Linked DNA regions of Alkalilimnicola ehrlichii MLHE-1. The protein of the gene in region 1 binds, or shares a complex with, the protein of each later gene. Links are inferred from orthologs where the notes say so. Each region holds a gene or a part of one and is shown on either strand. Other genes may lie near its edges. The genes, in order: rpsG and tig.

Evidence for each region.
Region 2: the proteins of rpsG (region 1) and tig are in contact, whole or in part, in a crystal structure (PDB 3GTY), measured with the Thermotoga maritima proteins. The link is inferred for Alkalilimnicola ehrlichii MLHE-1 from one-to-one orthologs. Residues at the interface, in WP_004081843.1 of Thermotoga maritima: Lys34, Lys52, Lys55, Glu59, Arg62, Gln63, Glu66, Asn67, Lys69, Val71, Arg95, Ala109, Lys110, Lys111, Gly112, Arg113, Pro114, Glu117, Glu121, Ile124, Ala125, Tyr127, Asn128, Asn129, Thr130, Gly131, Lys135, Asp139, Arg142, Met143; in WP_004081061.1 of Thermotoga maritima: Glu122, Val124, Val129, Leu130, Tyr133, Glu188, Gly259, Ile262, Tyr263, Glu266, Ser270, Glu273, Gln274, Glu277, Arg308, Gln311, Ile312, Ser315, Tyr316, Glu325, Arg329, Arg336, Leu363, Phe366, Trp367, Arg373, Leu377, Arg381, Leu384, Glu387.

Annotation. Positions count from the first base shown.
Region 1 is NC_008340.1:512,987-520,724, forward strand. What follows is about bases 1-2,700. They hold rpsG (30S ribosomal protein S7), read left to right. Parts: upstream 1-965; coding sequence 966-1,436; downstream 1,437-2,700. Other genes in these bases: rpoC (DNA-directed RNA polymerase subunit beta'), read left to right, coding at 1-406; rpsL (30S ribosomal protein S12), read left to right, coding at 542-916; fusA (elongation factor G), read left to right, coding at 1,461-2,700. In the rest of the region: more of fusA, read left to right, coding at 2,701-3,560; tuf (elongation factor Tu), read left to right, coding at 3,629-4,819; rpsJ (30S ribosomal protein S10), read left to right, coding at 4,824-5,135; rplC (50S ribosomal protein L3), read left to right, coding at 5,210-5,866; rplD (50S ribosomal protein L4), read left to right, coding at 5,866-6,483; rplW (50S ribosomal protein L23), read left to right, coding at 6,480-6,779; rplB (50S ribosomal protein L2), read left to right, coding at 6,828-7,652; rpsS (30S ribosomal protein S19), read left to right, coding at 7,675-7,738.
Region 2 is NC_008340.1:2,592,954-2,600,913, reverse strand. What follows is about bases 1,651-4,572. They hold tig (trigger factor), read left to right. Parts: upstream 1,651-2,396; coding sequence 2,397-3,749; downstream 3,750-4,572. Other genes in these bases: clpP (ATP-dependent Clp endopeptidase proteolytic subunit ClpP), read left to right, coding at 3,756-4,400; MLG_RS11610 (YdcF family protein), read right to left, coding at 1,651-2,160. In the rest of the region: MLG_RS11620 (sulfite exporter TauE/SafE family protein), read left to right, coding at 1-328; MLG_RS11615 (GIY-YIG nuclease family protein), read left to right, coding at 362-649; more of MLG_RS11610, read right to left, coding at 1,402-1,650; ATP-dependent Clp protease ATP-binding subunit ClpX, read left to right, coding at 4,603-5,880; lon (endopeptidase La), read left to right, coding at 6,474-7,960. UniProt on the Bacillus subtilis protein: Involved in protein export. Acts as a chaperone by maintaining the newly synthesized protein in an open conformation. Functions as a peptidyl-prolyl cis-trans isomerase.

The DNA.
Region 1 (7,738 bases):
CCTGCGCGGCGAGCAGGTCGACCGGGCCCGCGTCCTTGAGGCCAATGATGCCCTGGAGGCGGCCGACAAGACGCCGGCCACCTTCGAGCCGTTGCTGCTGGGCATCACCAAGGCCTCGCTGGCTACCGAGTCGTTCATCTCCGCAGCCTCGTTCCAGGAGACGACCCGGGTGCTGACCGAGGCCGCCACCCGCGGGGCCCGGGACGATCTGCGCGGGCTCAAGGAGAATGTCATCGTCGGTCGCCTGATCCCGGCGGGGACCGGCTTCGCCTACCACGAGGAGCGTCGGCGGGCACAGGCCGACCCCATCGCGGCGGCGGAATCGGCCATCGGTCTGGGTGGTGGCGAACAACCGGCCACCTCTGAGACCGGGGCTGGGGGCTCCGACCCGTCGGAGGAAGGGTAAAGGCTTGCAGCTTGCGGGCCTGGTGGCCCGCAAGCTGTTGACACGCACCAAGTGTCAGCCTAGAATTGCCGTCCTTCGACAGGCCGGGCCGCCCCCGGCCTGTCGTTTATTCTAATCAGGAAGTGAGCGTTTCCTATGGCGACGATCAATCAGCTGGTCCGTAAAGGGCGTAAGCGCCGTGTGGCCAAGAGCAACGTCCCAGCGCTGGAGGCATCGCCTCAGAAGCGCGGCGTCTGCACCCGGGTCTACACGACCACGCCGAAGAAGCCGAACTCGGCGCTGCGTAAGGTCGCGCGCGTGCGGCTTACCAATAACTATGAGGTGAGCTCCTACATCGGTGGTGAGGGGCACAACCTCCAGGAACACTCCGTTGTTCTGATTCGGGGTGGTCGTGTCAAGGACTTGCCGGGTGTGCGCTACCACGTGGTGCGTGGTGCGGCGGATACCGCCGGGGTCGACAAGCGCCGCCAGGGCCGTTCCAAGTACGGCGCCAAGCGGCCGAAGTCCTGATCGGCCACGCGGTCGGCAGTCCGGTTTTCTCAAGGGTTAGGTAAAGACCATGCCGAGAAGAAGAGAGGTTCCCAAGCGTAAGGTTCTTGCGGATCCGAAGTATGGAAGCGAGTTGTTGACCAAGTTCGTCAACATGGTCATGCGCGACGGCAAGCGCTCCGTCGCCGAGAAGATCATGTACGGCGCGCTGGAGCGCATCGAGAGCAAGGGTCACGAGACGCCGATGGAGGTGCTTGAGACCGCGCTGGAGAATGTGCAGCCGAAGGTCGAGGTGAAATCCCGTCGGGTCGGCGGTGCCACCTATCAGGTGCCGGTTGAGGTGCGTCCCGAGCGTCGGACCACGCTCGCCATGCGCTGGTTGCTCGATGCGGCCCGCAAGCGCGGCGAGACCACCATGGCTCTGCGGCTGGCCGGCGAGATGCTGGATGCCTCCGAGAGTCGTGGCGCGGCCGTCAAGAAGCGCGAGGACACGCACCGCATGGCGGAGGCCAACAAGGCCTTCTCCCATTATCGCTGGTAAGCAACGCCAATCGGGGTATTAGCTGTGGCACGCAAGACACCCATCGAACGGTATCGCAACATCGGCATCATGGCCCACATCGATGCCGGCAAGACGACCGCGACCGAGCGCATCCTGTTCTACACCGGTATCTCCCACAAGATTGGGGAGACCCACGAAGGGGCCGCGGTGATGGACTGGATGTCGCAGGAGCAGGAGCGTGGGATCACCATCACCTCCGCTGCGACGACCGCGTTCTGGCAGGGTATGGACCAGCAATACCCCCAGCATCGCATCAACATCATCGACACCCCCGGTCACGTGGACTTCACCATTGAGGTGGAGCGCTCCCTGCGTGTGCTGGACGGGGCCATTGCCGTGTTCTGCGCGGTGGGTGGTGTCGAGCCGCAGTCCGAGACCGTTTGGCGCCAGGCGACCAAGTACGAAGTGCCGCGTATGGCCTTCGTCAACAAGATGGACCGCGCCGGCGCCAATTTCGGGCGCGTGGTCGAGCAGATCCGCACCCGGCTGAAGGCCACCCCGGTGCCACTGCAGCTTCCCATCGGGGCCGAGGACGAGTTCAAGGGCGTTGTCGACCTGGTCCGGATGAAGGCGATCTACTGGAACGAAGAGGACATGGGGGTCACCTACGAGCAGACCGATGTCCCGGCCGAGCTGGCCGATGAGGCTGCCGAGGCCCGTGAGTTCCTGGTGGAGGCCGCCGCCGAGGCCGACGAAGAGCTCATGGACAAGTACCTCGAAGGGGGTGAGTTGACCGTCGAGGAGATCAACCGGGGCCTGCGGGCGCGAACCCTGGCCAACGAGATCGTCCCGGCCTTCTGCGGCAGCGCCTTCAAGAACAAAGGCGTGCAGGCGCTGCTCGATGGCGTGATCGAATACCTCCCGTCGCCGGTGGATGTCCCCGCCATCGAGGGCGAGCTGGACGATGCCGATGGCACCGTCGCCACCCGGAAGCCGGGCGACGATCAGCCCTTCGCGGCACTGGCCTTTAAGATCGCCACCGACCCCTATGTGGGCACGCTAACCTTCTTCCGGGTCTACTCCGGCGTGGTGCAGACCGGCGACACCGTCTTCAACCCGGTGAAGGGCAAGAAGGAGCGTCTGGGCCGTATCGTGCAGATGCACGCCAACTCCCGTGAGGAGATCAAAGAGGTGCGTGCCGGCGATATCGCCGCCGCCGTCGGCCTGAAGGACGTCACCACCGGTGACACCCTTTGCGACATCAATAACAAGATCACCCTGGAGCGGATGGAGTTCCCCGATCCGGTGATCTCGGTCGCGGTGGAGCCGAAGACCAAGGGCGACCAGGAAAAGATGGGCATGGCCCTGGGCAAGCTGGCCCAGGAGGACCCCTCCTTCCAGGTCCGCACCGACGAGGAGTCCGGCCAGACCATTATCTCCGGCATGGGCGAGCTGCACCTGGACATCATCGTCGACCGCCTGAAGCGGGAGTTCAAGGTCGAGGCCAATGTAGGCGCGCCGCAGGTGGCCTACCGGGAGACCATTCGCAAGACGGTGGAGCAGGAAGGCAAGTTCGTGCGCCAGTCGGGCGGTCGCGGCCAGTACGGCCACGTCCACCTGCGGATCTCACCGCAGGAGCGCAACGCCGGTTACGAGTTCGTCAACTCCATCGTCGGTGGTGTGGTTCCGAAGGAATACATTCCCTCGGTGGATAAAGGTGCCTACGAGGCGCTGGAAAATGGTATCCTTGCCGGCTTCCCTGCGATCGACGTGAAGGTCGAGCTGTACGACGGCTCTTATCACGACGTCGACTCCTCCGAGGCCGCCTTCAAGATCGCCGGCTCCATGGCGATGAAGGAAGGGTTCATGAAGGCCGACCCGGTGCTCCTGGAGCCCATCATGCGGGTCGAGGTGGTCACGCCGGAGGAGTACATGGGCGATGTCATGGGCGATCTCAACCGACGCCGTGGCACCGTTCAGGGCATGGAGGACGGCCCTTCCGGCAAGATCATCCGGGCCCAGGTCCCGCTGAAGGAGATGTTCGGTTACGCCACCGACCTCCGTTCGGCCACCCAGGGCCGCGCCTCCTACGTCATGTTCTTCGACGAGTACCAGGAGGCCCCGGCGAGCATCGCCGACGAGATCATCAAGAAGGCCTCCTGAGGCTGATCGGACTGAGATAGCGGGCGGGCGCACAGGTCGCCCGGGCAGAAAAAGCAACGAGGTGTGTCGTGTCCAAGAGCAAGTTTGAGCGTAAGAAGCCACACGTAAACGTAGGGACCATTGGTCACGTTGACCATGGTAAGACGACGCTGACGGCGGCGATGACGGTGGTGCTGGCGGAAGCGTTTGGGGGTGACGCCCGGGCCTTTGATCAGATTGACAACGCGCCGGAGGAGAAGGCGCGTGGTATCACGATTGCGACGGCGCACGTGGAGTATGAGACGAGTGAGCGTCACTATGCGCACGTGGACTGCCCGGGTCACGCGGATTATGTGAAGAACATGATCACGGGTGCGGCGCAGATGGACGGTGCCATTTTGGTGGTGTCTGCTGCGGACGGTCCGATGCCGCAGACGCGGGAGCACATTTTGCTGGCGCGTCAGGTGGGTGTGCCGTACATCGTGGTTTACCTGAACAAGGCGGACATGGTGGACGACGAGGAGCTTCTGGAGCTGGTGGAGATGGAGGTCCGGGAGCTTCTGAGTGATTACGATTTCCCGGGTGATGACACGCCGGTGATCACGGGTTCGGCGCTGAAGGCGCTGGAGGGTGATGACTCGGAGATTGGCAAGCCGTCGATCATCAAGCTGGCGGAGGCGATGGATGAGTACATTCCGACGCCGGAGCGTCCGGTGGATCAGCCGTTCCTGATGCCGATTGAGGACGTGTTCTCGATTTCGGGTCGGGGCACGGTGGTGACGGGTCGTGTGGAGCGTGGTGTGATCAAGACCGGTGAGGAGGTTGAGATTGTGGGTCTGAAGGAGACCCAGAAGACGACCTGCACGGGTGTTGAGATGTTCCGCAAGATGCTGGACCAGGGTGAGGCCGGTGATAACATCGGTGCGCTGCTGCGTGGCACCAAGCGAGATGAGGTGGAGCGTGGTCAGGTGCTGTGCAAGCCGGGCAGCATCACGCCGCACACGAAGTTTGAGTGTGAGGTGTACGTGCTGAGCAAGGACGAGGGGGGTCGACACACCCCGTTCTTTAACGGTTACCGTCCGCAGTTTTACTTCCGTACCACGGACGTGACCGGTTCCTGCGAGCTGCCCGAGGGTGTGGAGATGGTGATGCCGGGTGACAACGTCAAGATGACGGTGTCGCTGATTGCGCCCATCGCCATGGAAGATGGGCTGCGTTTCGCGGTCCGCGAGGGCGGCCGCACCGTGGGTGCCGGCGTCGTCTCCAAGATCATCGAGTAACATCATGGCGAATCAGAGAATCCGAATTCGACTGAAGGCGTTCGATCACCGTTTGATCGATCAGTCTGCGCGGGAGATCGTAGAGACGGCGAAGCGGACCGGGGCGCATGTCAAGGGCCCGATCCCATTGCCAGTGAAGAAGGAAAAGTTTACGATCCTCATCTCGCCGCACGTCAACAAGGACGCGCGGGACCAGTATGAGATCCGTACCCACAAGCGCCTCATGGATATCATCGACCCCACTGATAAGACGGTCGATGCCCTTATGAAGCTGGATCTCGCCGCTGGCGTAGACGTTCAGATCAAGCTGTACTGAACCCGTCCGTCAAAGCCTATGCCGCCCCGCCGCACCCGCCGGCGGGGGGTACGCTTTGTTGATAGGAGTCAACCATGTCTATCGGAATAGTCGGCCGCAAAGCCGGCATGACGCGCGTCTTCACTGAGGACGGGGCGTCGGTGCCGGTTACGGTTATTGAGGCCTCGCCCAACCGGGTCACGCAGGTGCGCACCCCGGAGCGCGATGGCTACAGCGGCGTGCAGGTGACCGCCGGCAGCCGCCGTCCCAACCGGGTCAGCAAGCCCATGGCAGGGCATTTCGCCGCCGCCGGCGTCGATGCCGGTCGCGGTGTCTGGGAGTTCCGCGTCAGCGACGGTCAGGCCATTGAGCTTGAGGCCGGCAAAGAGCTGACCGTGGAGACCTTCGAGGCCGGTCAGGTGGTGGACATCACCGGCACCAGCAAGGGCAAGGGCTTCGCCGGCACCGTCAAGCGGCACAACTTCCGCACCCAGGACGCGACCCACGGCAACTCCCTGGCGCACCGGGCCCCGGGCTCCATCGGTCAGAACCAGACCCCCGGCCGGGTGTTCAAGGGCAAGAAGATGGCCGGCCAGATGGGTAACAAGCGCAGCACCGTCAAGAATCTCGAGGTGGTGCGCGTGGATGCCGAGCGCCATCTCCTCCTGGTGCGCGGCTCGGTGCCCGGCGCGGTGGGCAGTGATGTCATCGTGCGCCCCGCGCGCAACCAGCGAAAGAAGGGGGATAGCTGATGGAACTTCAGCTCAGGAACGCGCAGGGTCAGACCGACGGCTCGGTGCAGGTGGCGGACGCCGCCTTCGGCGACCGGTTCCGCGAGGCGCTGATCCATCAGGTGGTCGTGGCCTATCTCGCCGGCGCCCGCGCCGGGACCCGCGCCCAGAAGACCCGCGCCGAAGTGCGCGGTGGCGGCGCCAAGCCCTGGCGGCAGAAAGGCACTGGCCGGGCCCGCGCCGGCACTATCCGCAGCCCGATCTGGGTCGGCGGTGGCCGCGCTTTCGCGGCCCGGCCGCAGGACCACGGCCAAAAGGTCAACAAGAAGATGTACCGCGGTGCCCTCCGCTCCATCTTCTCCGAGTTGGCCCGTCAGGAGCGCCTGGTGGTGGTCGAGAGCATCGGCGTCGATGAGCCCAAGACCGCCAAGCTCGCTGCCCAACTGGAGCAGTTGGGCGTTGAGCGGCCGCTGATCGTCGCCGACGAGGTGGATCAGAACCTGTACCTGGCGGCCCGTAACCTGCCGGGCGTGGATGTCCGCGACGTCCCCGGGCTCGACCCGGTGGCCCTGGTGGGTGCCGAGCAGGTGGTCATTACCGTGCAGGCCCTGCGTCAGGTCGAGGAGTGGCTGTCATGAGAATCGAGCGTTTGTACGAGGTCGTGCGCGCGCCGCACATCTCTGAAAAGAGCACCCTGGCAGCCGAGGAGCGCAACGAGGTGGTCTTCAAGGTCGCCGTGGATGCCCGCAAGGCGGAGATCCGCCAGGCCGTCGAGCAGCTGTTCGACGTCAAGGTCCGGGACGTGCGCACCGTCAAGATGAAGGGTAAGCGCAAGCGTTTCGGCCGGCTGGAGGGCAAGCGGCCCGACTGGAAGAAGGCCTACGTCACCCTGGAAGAGGGTAACGAGATCGATTTCCTCGGCGGCGCCGAGTAACGTTCACGGGCAGCGGCAAGGCTGCCCCAGACTGGAACGGGCAGAACAATGGCACTGGTTAAGGCAAAACCGACTTCTCCGGGGCGCCGCTTCGTCGTGACGGTGCGCAATAAGGAGCTCCACGCCGGGGCGCCTTATGAGCCGCTGGTCGAGAAGAAGACTCGCAAGGGCGGTCGCAACAACACCGGGCGGATCACCACGCGGCACCGCGGCGGCGGTCACAAGCAGCGCTACCGGGTGATCGACTTCCGTCGCGACAAGGACGGGGTCCCCGGGCAGGTGGAGCGGCTGGAGTACGATCCCAACCGCAGCGCCAATATTGCATTGGTACTTTATCGGGACGGCGAGAGAAGGTATATTATCGCGCCCCGTGGCGTCTCGGCCGGTACGGAGATCGTTTCCGGGGTCGATGCGCCAATCAAACCGGGCAATGCGCTGCCGCTGCGCAATATCCCGGTGGGCACGCAGGTGCACTGCGTGGAGCTGCGCCCGGGCAAGGGTGCCCAGTTGGCGCGCTCCGCCGGTGCCAACGCCCAGTTGGTTGCGCGGGAAGGGCGCTACGCCACCGTGCGGCTGCGTTCGGGTGAGATGCGCCAGGTGCTGGCCGAGTGCAAGGCCACCGTCGGCGAGGTCGGCAACTCCGAGCACGCGCTGCGCTCGCTCGGCAAGGCCGGCGCCAAGCGGCACAAGGGTATTCGTCCCACCGTTCGTGGTGTTGCCATGAACCCGGTCGACCACCCCCATGGTGGCGGTGAGGGCCGGACCTCCGGCGGCCGCCACCCGGTTTCGCCGTGGGGTGTGCCCACTAAGGGTCACAAGACCCGCAGCAACAAGCGCACCGACAAGTTCATTGTGCGCCGTCGGAAACGCTAAGGATTAACGAGGGTCGTCTACCGTGCCACGTTCAGTCAAAAAGGGTCCGTTCGTTGATGGCCACCTGCTCAGCAAGGTGGAGAAGG
Region 2 (7,960 bases), 2.1 Mb from region 1 along the record:
GACCATGGGCACGATTACCGGAGTGGGTGGGCCGCCGTTGGGGCTGGCCTATCAGAACGCCTCTCCAGCGCGGGTGCGCGGCACGCTATATGCCATTTTCGTGCCCATGAGCGTCATGTCGCTCACGGCGCTGGGCATGGCCGGGCGGTTCGGCTGGCAGGATGTGGCGTTGGCCGCCAGCCTGTTGCCGGGGGTGGTGCTGGGGCTGGGGGTGTCGCGGTACCTCGGCCACTGGATTCCATTGGCCGCGTACCGGAACCTGATGCTGGGAGTGGCGTTGGTCGCCGGGGGGTATACGCTGGTGCGGGGCGTGGTGCAGTGGGGATAGGCGGCGAATCACTCAGGGCCAAGGAGGGCTCATATGAACCAACCCTGTGTCTATATCATGACCAATGGCCGGAACGGCACGCTTTATGTCGGCGTCACCAGCAACCTGGTGCAACGTGTCTGGCAGCATAAATCCGGCTTTGTGGATGGGTTTACCCGACGGTACGGCCTGCATCGGCTGGTGTGGTATGAAGTCCATGAAACCATGACATCGGCCATCGGCCGGGAGAAGCAGTTGAAGTCGGGAAACCGGAATCGGAAGGTGGGGTTGATAGAGTCAATGAATCCGGGGTGGCGGGATTTGTATCACGACATCATTTAAGGCGTGGCGGTCCTGGGCGGCGTATGGATCGCCGCGTCGCTTCGCTCCTCGCGATGACGAGGGGAGGGGCGGCCCTCGCGATGACGGGGGAAGCCCCGCCGTCGCTGCGAGCGGGGACCCACCCCCACCGTCACTGCGAGGAGGCGAAGCCGACGTCGCAGTCTACCGCCCTGGATCGCCACGGGCCTTCGGCCCTCGCGATGACGGGGGGAGGGGCGCTCCTCGCGATGACGGGCGGTGGTGTACCCCCACTGTCACTGCGAGGAGGCGAAGCCGACGTGGCAGTCTACCGCCCTGGATCGCCACGGGCCTTCGGCCCTCGCGATGACGGGGGGAGGGGCGCTCCTCGCGATGACGGGCGGTGGTGTACCCCCACTGTCACTGCGAGGAGGCGAAGCCGACGTGGCAGTCTACCCCTCTGGATCGCCACGGGCCTTCGGCCCTCGCGATGACGGGGGGAGGGGCGCTCCTCGCGATGACGGGCGGTGGTGTACCCCCACTGTCACTGCGAGGAGGCGAAGCCGACGTGGCAGTCTACCCCTCTGGATCGCCACGGGCCTTCGGCCCTCGCGATGACGGAGAGGAGGTGGCGGCCCTGGCGATGACGGGGAGGAGGTGGCGGCCCTGGCGATGACGGGGAGGAGGTGGCGGCCCTCGCGATAACCGGGGGGTGGTGCCTCCACTGTCACTGCGAGCCCCCGAAGGGGGCGCGGCAGTCCATGCGGCGTGTGGATCGTCGAGGGGCTTTGTTGTCAGTGGTCCAGCCCCGCGGCCAGGAGGCCCATGTATTCGTAGAGGGCCCGTTCGCTCTTGCGCAGGTGGGTGGCGCTGGGGATCCAGTAGCCGGGGGTGGCGGGGCGGACGTGGCCGGCCTTGTGGCGAGTGGGGGCCGGGATGGGGTTGAGGCCGGCGCGGTGGAAGTGCGCCTGGGCGCGGTGGATGTGAGAGGCGGAGGTGACCAGCAACACGGTGGCCCCCTCGCCTAGGACCTCGCGGGTGGCATAGGCCTCCTGGGCGGTGTCGCGGGGCTCGGTGAGGGGGAGGAGGCGGTCGTCCGCAACGCCCAGGGCGATGGCCGCGCGGCGGAAGCCCTCGGCGATCGGGGCCTGGTCGGGGCGGGCGCCGCCGGAGACGATCAGGGGGAGCGCCGGGCGCTGGCGGTGCAGGCGGATGCCTTCGTTCAGTCGCACCAGGCCGCTGTCGTTGAGCTGCGCGGTGACCGGCAGGGCCAGGTGGGGGGAGTAACCCGAGCCGAGCACCACGATGGCCTGCGCCTCCGGGTGGTCGCGGGCGTCATGCACCGGCGGGTGGCGCTGCTCCAGGGGGGCGAGCAGCCGGTCGGCCACCGGTGCCCAGGCCAGCACCACCACCAACGCCGGCGCTGCGGCCAGAAGCGTCAGGCCCAGCCGCTGCCGGCCCAACCCGACGGCCAGCAGGCCGGCCAACAGCAGCACCGCCGCCAGCGGCAGCGGCATGGCCAGCAGGCCGATGAGCGTCTTCAGCGTTCCCATGCGTCTCCCTCGTCGTAAAGCGGGTGGTTTTTCCCGCGGCGTTGCTGGCGCTATACTACCCGGCTACCAAGATTCAAGCGCGAAAGTGGCGGAATTGGTAGACGCGCCAGGTTTAGGTCCTGGTGGGGGCGACCCCGTGGGAGTTCGAGTCTCCCCTTTCGCACCACACATCAAGTTCAAAGACACGGCGGTGGCCGCCCGGCGGCGCCGCGAACAGGACGGTTAAGGGGTTTTCAATGCAAGTTTCAGTGGAGACGACCGAGGGGCTGGGTCGCCGCATGACCGTGCAGGTGCCCGCAGAGCAGGTCGAGGAGAAGGTGGATCAGCGCCTGCGGTCGCTTCGCGGCAACGTTCGCATGGACGGCTTCCGCCCGGGCAAGGTGCCGCTCAAGGTGGTGCGCAAGCGCTACGGGCCCCAGGTGCGCGGCGAGGTGCTGAGCGAGCTGGTCCAGAGCACCTACAGTGAGGCGCTGCGTGAGAAGGAGCTGCGCCCGGCCGGTAACCCCGAGATCGAGCCCAAGCAGACCGAGGAGGGCAAGGACCTGGAGTACCAGGCCACCTTCGAGGTGCTGCCCAGCTTCGAGGTCACCGGCCTGGACCAGATCAAGGTCGAGCGCCCGCAGGTGGAGATCACCGACGCCGACGTGGATGAGGTGCTCGAGCGCCTGCGCAAGCAGCAGGCCGAGTACAACGAGGTGGACCGCGCCTCCCAGGAGGGGGACCGGGTGGTCATCGACTTCAAGGGCACCGTGGACGGTGAGGAGTTCTCCGGCAACGAGGGCAACGACGTGCCCGTGGTGCTGGGTGCCGGGCAGATGCCGCCGGCCTTCGAGGAGGGGCTCACCGGCGTCAAGGCCGGCGACGAGACCACCATCGAGCACACCTTCCCGGAGGAGTTCCCCGACAGCGAGGTGGCCGGCAAGGCCGGGCAGTTCGCGGTCACGGTTAAGACGGTGGAGGCCCCGGAGTACCCGGAGATCGACGATGCCTTCGCCGAGAAGGTGGGCGTCAAGGAGGGCGGGGTCGAGAAGCTGCGCGAGGCGATCAAGACCAATCTGGAGCGCGAGCGCGACCAGACCGTTGCCAGCCGGGTCAAGCATCAGGTGATGGACCAGCTTCTCGATATCACCGATATCGAACTGCCGAAGGTGCTGGTGGATGCCGAGATCGACCAGCTGCGCCAGCAGGAGCAGTCCCGCCAGCAGCAGTCCGGCCAGGAGGAGCCCGACGACCTGCCGGCCGCCCTGTTCGAGGAGAACGCCCGCCGCCGGGTGGCCCTGGGCCTGATTGTCAACGAGTTGGTGCGCAGCAACGACATCAAGCTCGACCGCGATCGGGTCATGCAGTCGCTGCAGGAGATGGCGGCCGGCTACGAGCAGCCCGAAGAGGTGCTGCGCTACTACGCCCAGAATCGTCAGCTGATGGAGGGCGTGGAGGTGGCCGTGCTGGAGGACCAGGTGGTCGACTACGTGGTCCAGCAGGCGCAGGTCGAGGACAAGCCCATGTCACTGCAGGAGCTGATGAGCCCGCAGCAGCCCGAGGCCGAGTCGGCCGAGGGCGAGTCCAAGCAAGACGAGACGAAGGAGTAAGCCCGTATGAGCGATGAGCGCCGCGAGGGCCTGGCCCCGGAGATCGAGGCCACCGGCCTGGTGCCGATGGTGGTGGAGCAGTCCGCCCGGGGTGAGCGGGCGTACGATATTTACTCCCGCCTGCTGAAAGAACGGGTGATCTTCCTGGTCGGGCCGGTGGAGGACCACATGGCCAACCTGATCGTCGCCCAGCTCCTGTTCCTGGAGTCGGAGAACCCCGATAAGGACATCCACATCTACATCAACAGCCCGGGGGGCGCAGTGACGGCGGGGCTGGCCATCTACGACACCATGCAGTTCATCAAGCCGGATGTCTCGACGGTGTGTATTGGTCAGGCCGCCAGCATGGGCGCGCTGCTGCTCACCGGCGGGACCAAGGGCAAGCGCTACGCGCTGCCCAACTCGCGGATGATGATTCACCAGCCGCTGGGCGGTTTCCAGGGCCAGGCCACCGACGTGGATATCCACGCCCGGGAGATCCTCGACATGCGGGACCGGCTGAATCGCATCATGGCCCACCACACCGGTCAGGACATGGAGACCATCGCGCGGGACACCGACCGCGACAACTTCATGAGCCCGGACACGGCCTGTGAGTACGGCCTGGTGGACGCGGTGCTGGCCGACCGCAAGGCGCTGGATCAGGCCTGAGCGCGCCGGGTGCCCCGGGGGACGGCCCCGGGGCACGACGACCTCCCACCCTTCCGTTGCACCCCCTTACGCAATCCTCCATATTGCCTGTAGGTGCGCTCATGCGGCGCTCACCAACGCGCCGTGGTTGACTTGCGTGCTACTTTGAAAACAGGCATCGTTAATTGCAAGTAAGTCCAATTTCGCGAGGCGAGGTCAGGTCATGACCGACAAAGACAACGGCAGAGACGACGGCGGCAAGCTCCTTTACTGTTCTTTCTGCGGGAAGAGCCAGCACGAGGTCCGCAAGCTGATCGCCGGGCCCTCGGTGTTTGTGTGTGACGAGTGCGTCGAGCTCTGCAACGACATTATCCGCGAGGAGCTGCAGGAGCAGTCCAGCTCCGCGGGGGCGGGCCTGCCGCGGCCTCACGAGATCAACCAGGTGCTGGATGAGTTCGTGGTGGGGCAGGAGCACGCCAAGAAGGTGCTCTCGGTGGCCGTCTACAACCACTACAAACGCCTCGAGGCGGGCAGCCGCAAGGACGAGGTGGAGCTGTCCAAGAGCAATATCCTGCTCATCGGCCCCACCGGCTCGGGCAAGACGCTGCTGGCCGAGACGCTGGCGCGCATGCTCAACGTGCCCTTCACCATTGCCGACGCCACCACCCTGACCGAGGCGGGGTACGTCGGTGAGGACGTGGAGAACATCATCCAGAAGCTGCTGCAAAAGTGCGATTACGATGTGGAGAAGGCCCAGCAGGGCATCGTCTACATCGACGAGATCGACAAGGTCTCGCGCAAGGCGGACAACCCCTCCATCACCCGCGACGTCTCGGGCGAGGGGGTGCAGCAGGCGCTGCTCAAGCTGATCGAGGGCACCACGGCCTCGGTGCCGCCCCAGGGCGGCCGCAAGCACCCGCAGCAGGAGTTCCTGCAGGTGGACACCGGCGGCATCCTGTTCATCTGCGGCGGCGCCTTCGCCGGCCTGGACAAGGTCATCCAGGACCGTTCCGAGAAGGGCGGTATCGGCTTCTCCGCCGAGATCAAGTCCAAGGACGAGAAGCGCTCGGTGGGTGAGACCCTGCAGGACGTGGAGCCCGAGGATCTGGTCAAGTACGGCCTGATCCCGGAGTTTGTCGGCCGCCTGCCGGTGGTCGCCACCCTGGAGGAGCTGGACGAGCAGGCCCTGGTGGAGATCCTCTCCGCGCCCAAGAACGCCCTGGTCAAGCAGTACCAGAAGCTGTTCGAGATGGAGGGTGTGGAGCTGGAGTTCCGCGAGGACGCCCTGCGCGCCGTGGCCCGCAAGGCCATGGACCGCAAGACCGGTGCCCGCGGCCTGCGCACCATCCTCGAGCACGTGCTGCTGGACACCATGTACGATCTGCCCTCCATGGAGAACGTTGAAAAGGTGGTGGTGGACGACGCCGTGATCCGCGGCGAGACGCGGCCCTACATCATCTACGGCAATCAGGAGCAGTCGCGGGCGGCTTCCTCCGACTGACCGGTGGGGGCAGACGCCGGCATCGCGGGGCACCACCCCCGTCATCGCGAGGGCCGAAGGCCCGTGGCGATCCAGAGGGGTAGACTGCCACGTCGGCTTCGCCTCCTCGCAGTGACGGTGGGGGCCCATCACCCCGTCATCGCGCGGGCCGGAGGGTTTCTCCCCGTCATCGCGAGGAGCGAAGCGACGCGGCGATCCACACCCCGGCATGGACTGCCACGCCCCTTCGGGGCTCGCAGTGACGGGGGCAGGGGGCACCACCCCCGTCATCGCGAGGGCCGACGGCCCGTGGCGATCCAGAGGGGTAGACTGCCACGTCGCTTCGCTCCTCGCAGTGACGGTTGGGGGCCACTCCTCGCAGTGACGGTTGGGGGCCACTCCTCGCAGTGACGGTGGGGGCCCACCACCCCGTCATCGCGCGGGCCGGAGGGTTTCTCCCCGTCATCGCGAGGAGCGCAGCGACGCGGCGATCCACCCGCCCCCCAGCACCACCCGGGCCTTGAAAACCGCCAACGCCGCCCCCACGTCTCACGCATGACAGGCCGGCGCCAATGGTGCCCCGGCAGGACCGCTTTCCCAATTGAGGTAACCCTATGGCCGAGAACGAACCGACCGCCAACGTGCGCACCCCCGGCATGACCGAGGCGCCGGTGCTGCCGCTGCGCGACGTGGTGGTCTACCCCCACATGGTCATCCCTCTGTTCGTGGGGCGTGAAAAGTCGATCGCCGCGCTGGATGCGGCCATGGAGGAGGACAAGCGGATCTTCCTGGTGGCCCAGAAGAGCGCCGAGGTGGACGAGCCGGCCACGAAAGATCTTTACGCCTACGGCACCATGGCCTCCATCCTGCAGATGCTCAAACTGCCGGATGGGACCGTGAAGGTGTTGGTGGAGGGCGTGGAGCGCGCGCGCCTGGTCGATCTGGTCGAGCGCGACCAGTACTTTGCCGCCCAGGTGGTGGTGGTGGCCGAGGAGGAGGCCCCCACCGACCGCGAGATGGAAGTGCTCATGCGCTCGGCGATGAATCACTTCGACCAGTACGTCAAGCTCAACAAGAAGGTGCCGCCGGAGATCCTCTCCTCGCTGCAGAACATCGAGGAGCCCGGCCGGCTGGCCGACACCATCGCCGCCCACATGGCGCTGAAGGTCGAGGAGAAGCAGCACGTGCTCGAGATCGAGGACGTGCGCGAGCGGCTCGAGCACCTGATGTCGCTGATTGAGGCGGAGTTGGACATCCTCCAGATCGAAAAGCGCATCCGTGGGCGCGTCAAGCAGCAGATGGAGAAGAGCCAGCGCGAGTACTACCTGAACGAACAGATGAAGGCCATCCAGAAGGAGCTGGGTGAGCTGGAGGACGTGCCCAACGAGACCGAGGACCTCGAGCGCAAGATCGAGGAATCGGGCATGCCCAAGGAGGCCGCCGAGAAGGCCAAGGCCGAGCTGAACAAGCTGAAGATGATGTCGCCCATGTCCGCCGAGGCGACGGTGGTGCGCAACTACCTGGACTGGCTGGTGGACGTGCCCTGGAAGAAGCGCAGCCGGGTCCGCAAGGATCTCAAACACGCCGAAGAGGTGCTGGATGCCGATCACTACGGCCTGGAGAAGGTCAAGGAGCGGATCCTGGAGTACCTCGCCGTACAGCAGCGGGTGCGCAAGGTGAAGGGGCCGATCCTCTGCCTGGTCGGCCCGCCCGGCGTGGGCAAGACCTCGCTGGGGCAGTCCATCGCCCGGGCGACCAACCGGAAGTTCACCCGCATGTCGCTGGGCGGCGTCCGTGACGAGGCGGAGATCCGGGGCCACCGGCGGACCTACATCGGCTCGCTGCCGGGCAAGATCGTCCAGAACCTGGCCAAGGTGGGGACCCGCAACCCGCTGTTCCTGCTCGACGAGATCGACAAGATGGCCATGGATTTCCGTGGCGACCCGGCCTCGGCGCTACTCGAGGTCCTGGACCCGGAGCAGAACAGCACCTTCGCCGATCACTACCTGGAGGTGGAGTTCGACCTCTCTGACGTGATGTTCGTGGCCACTGCCAACACCATGAACATCCCGGCGCCGCTGCTCGACCGCATGGAGGTCAT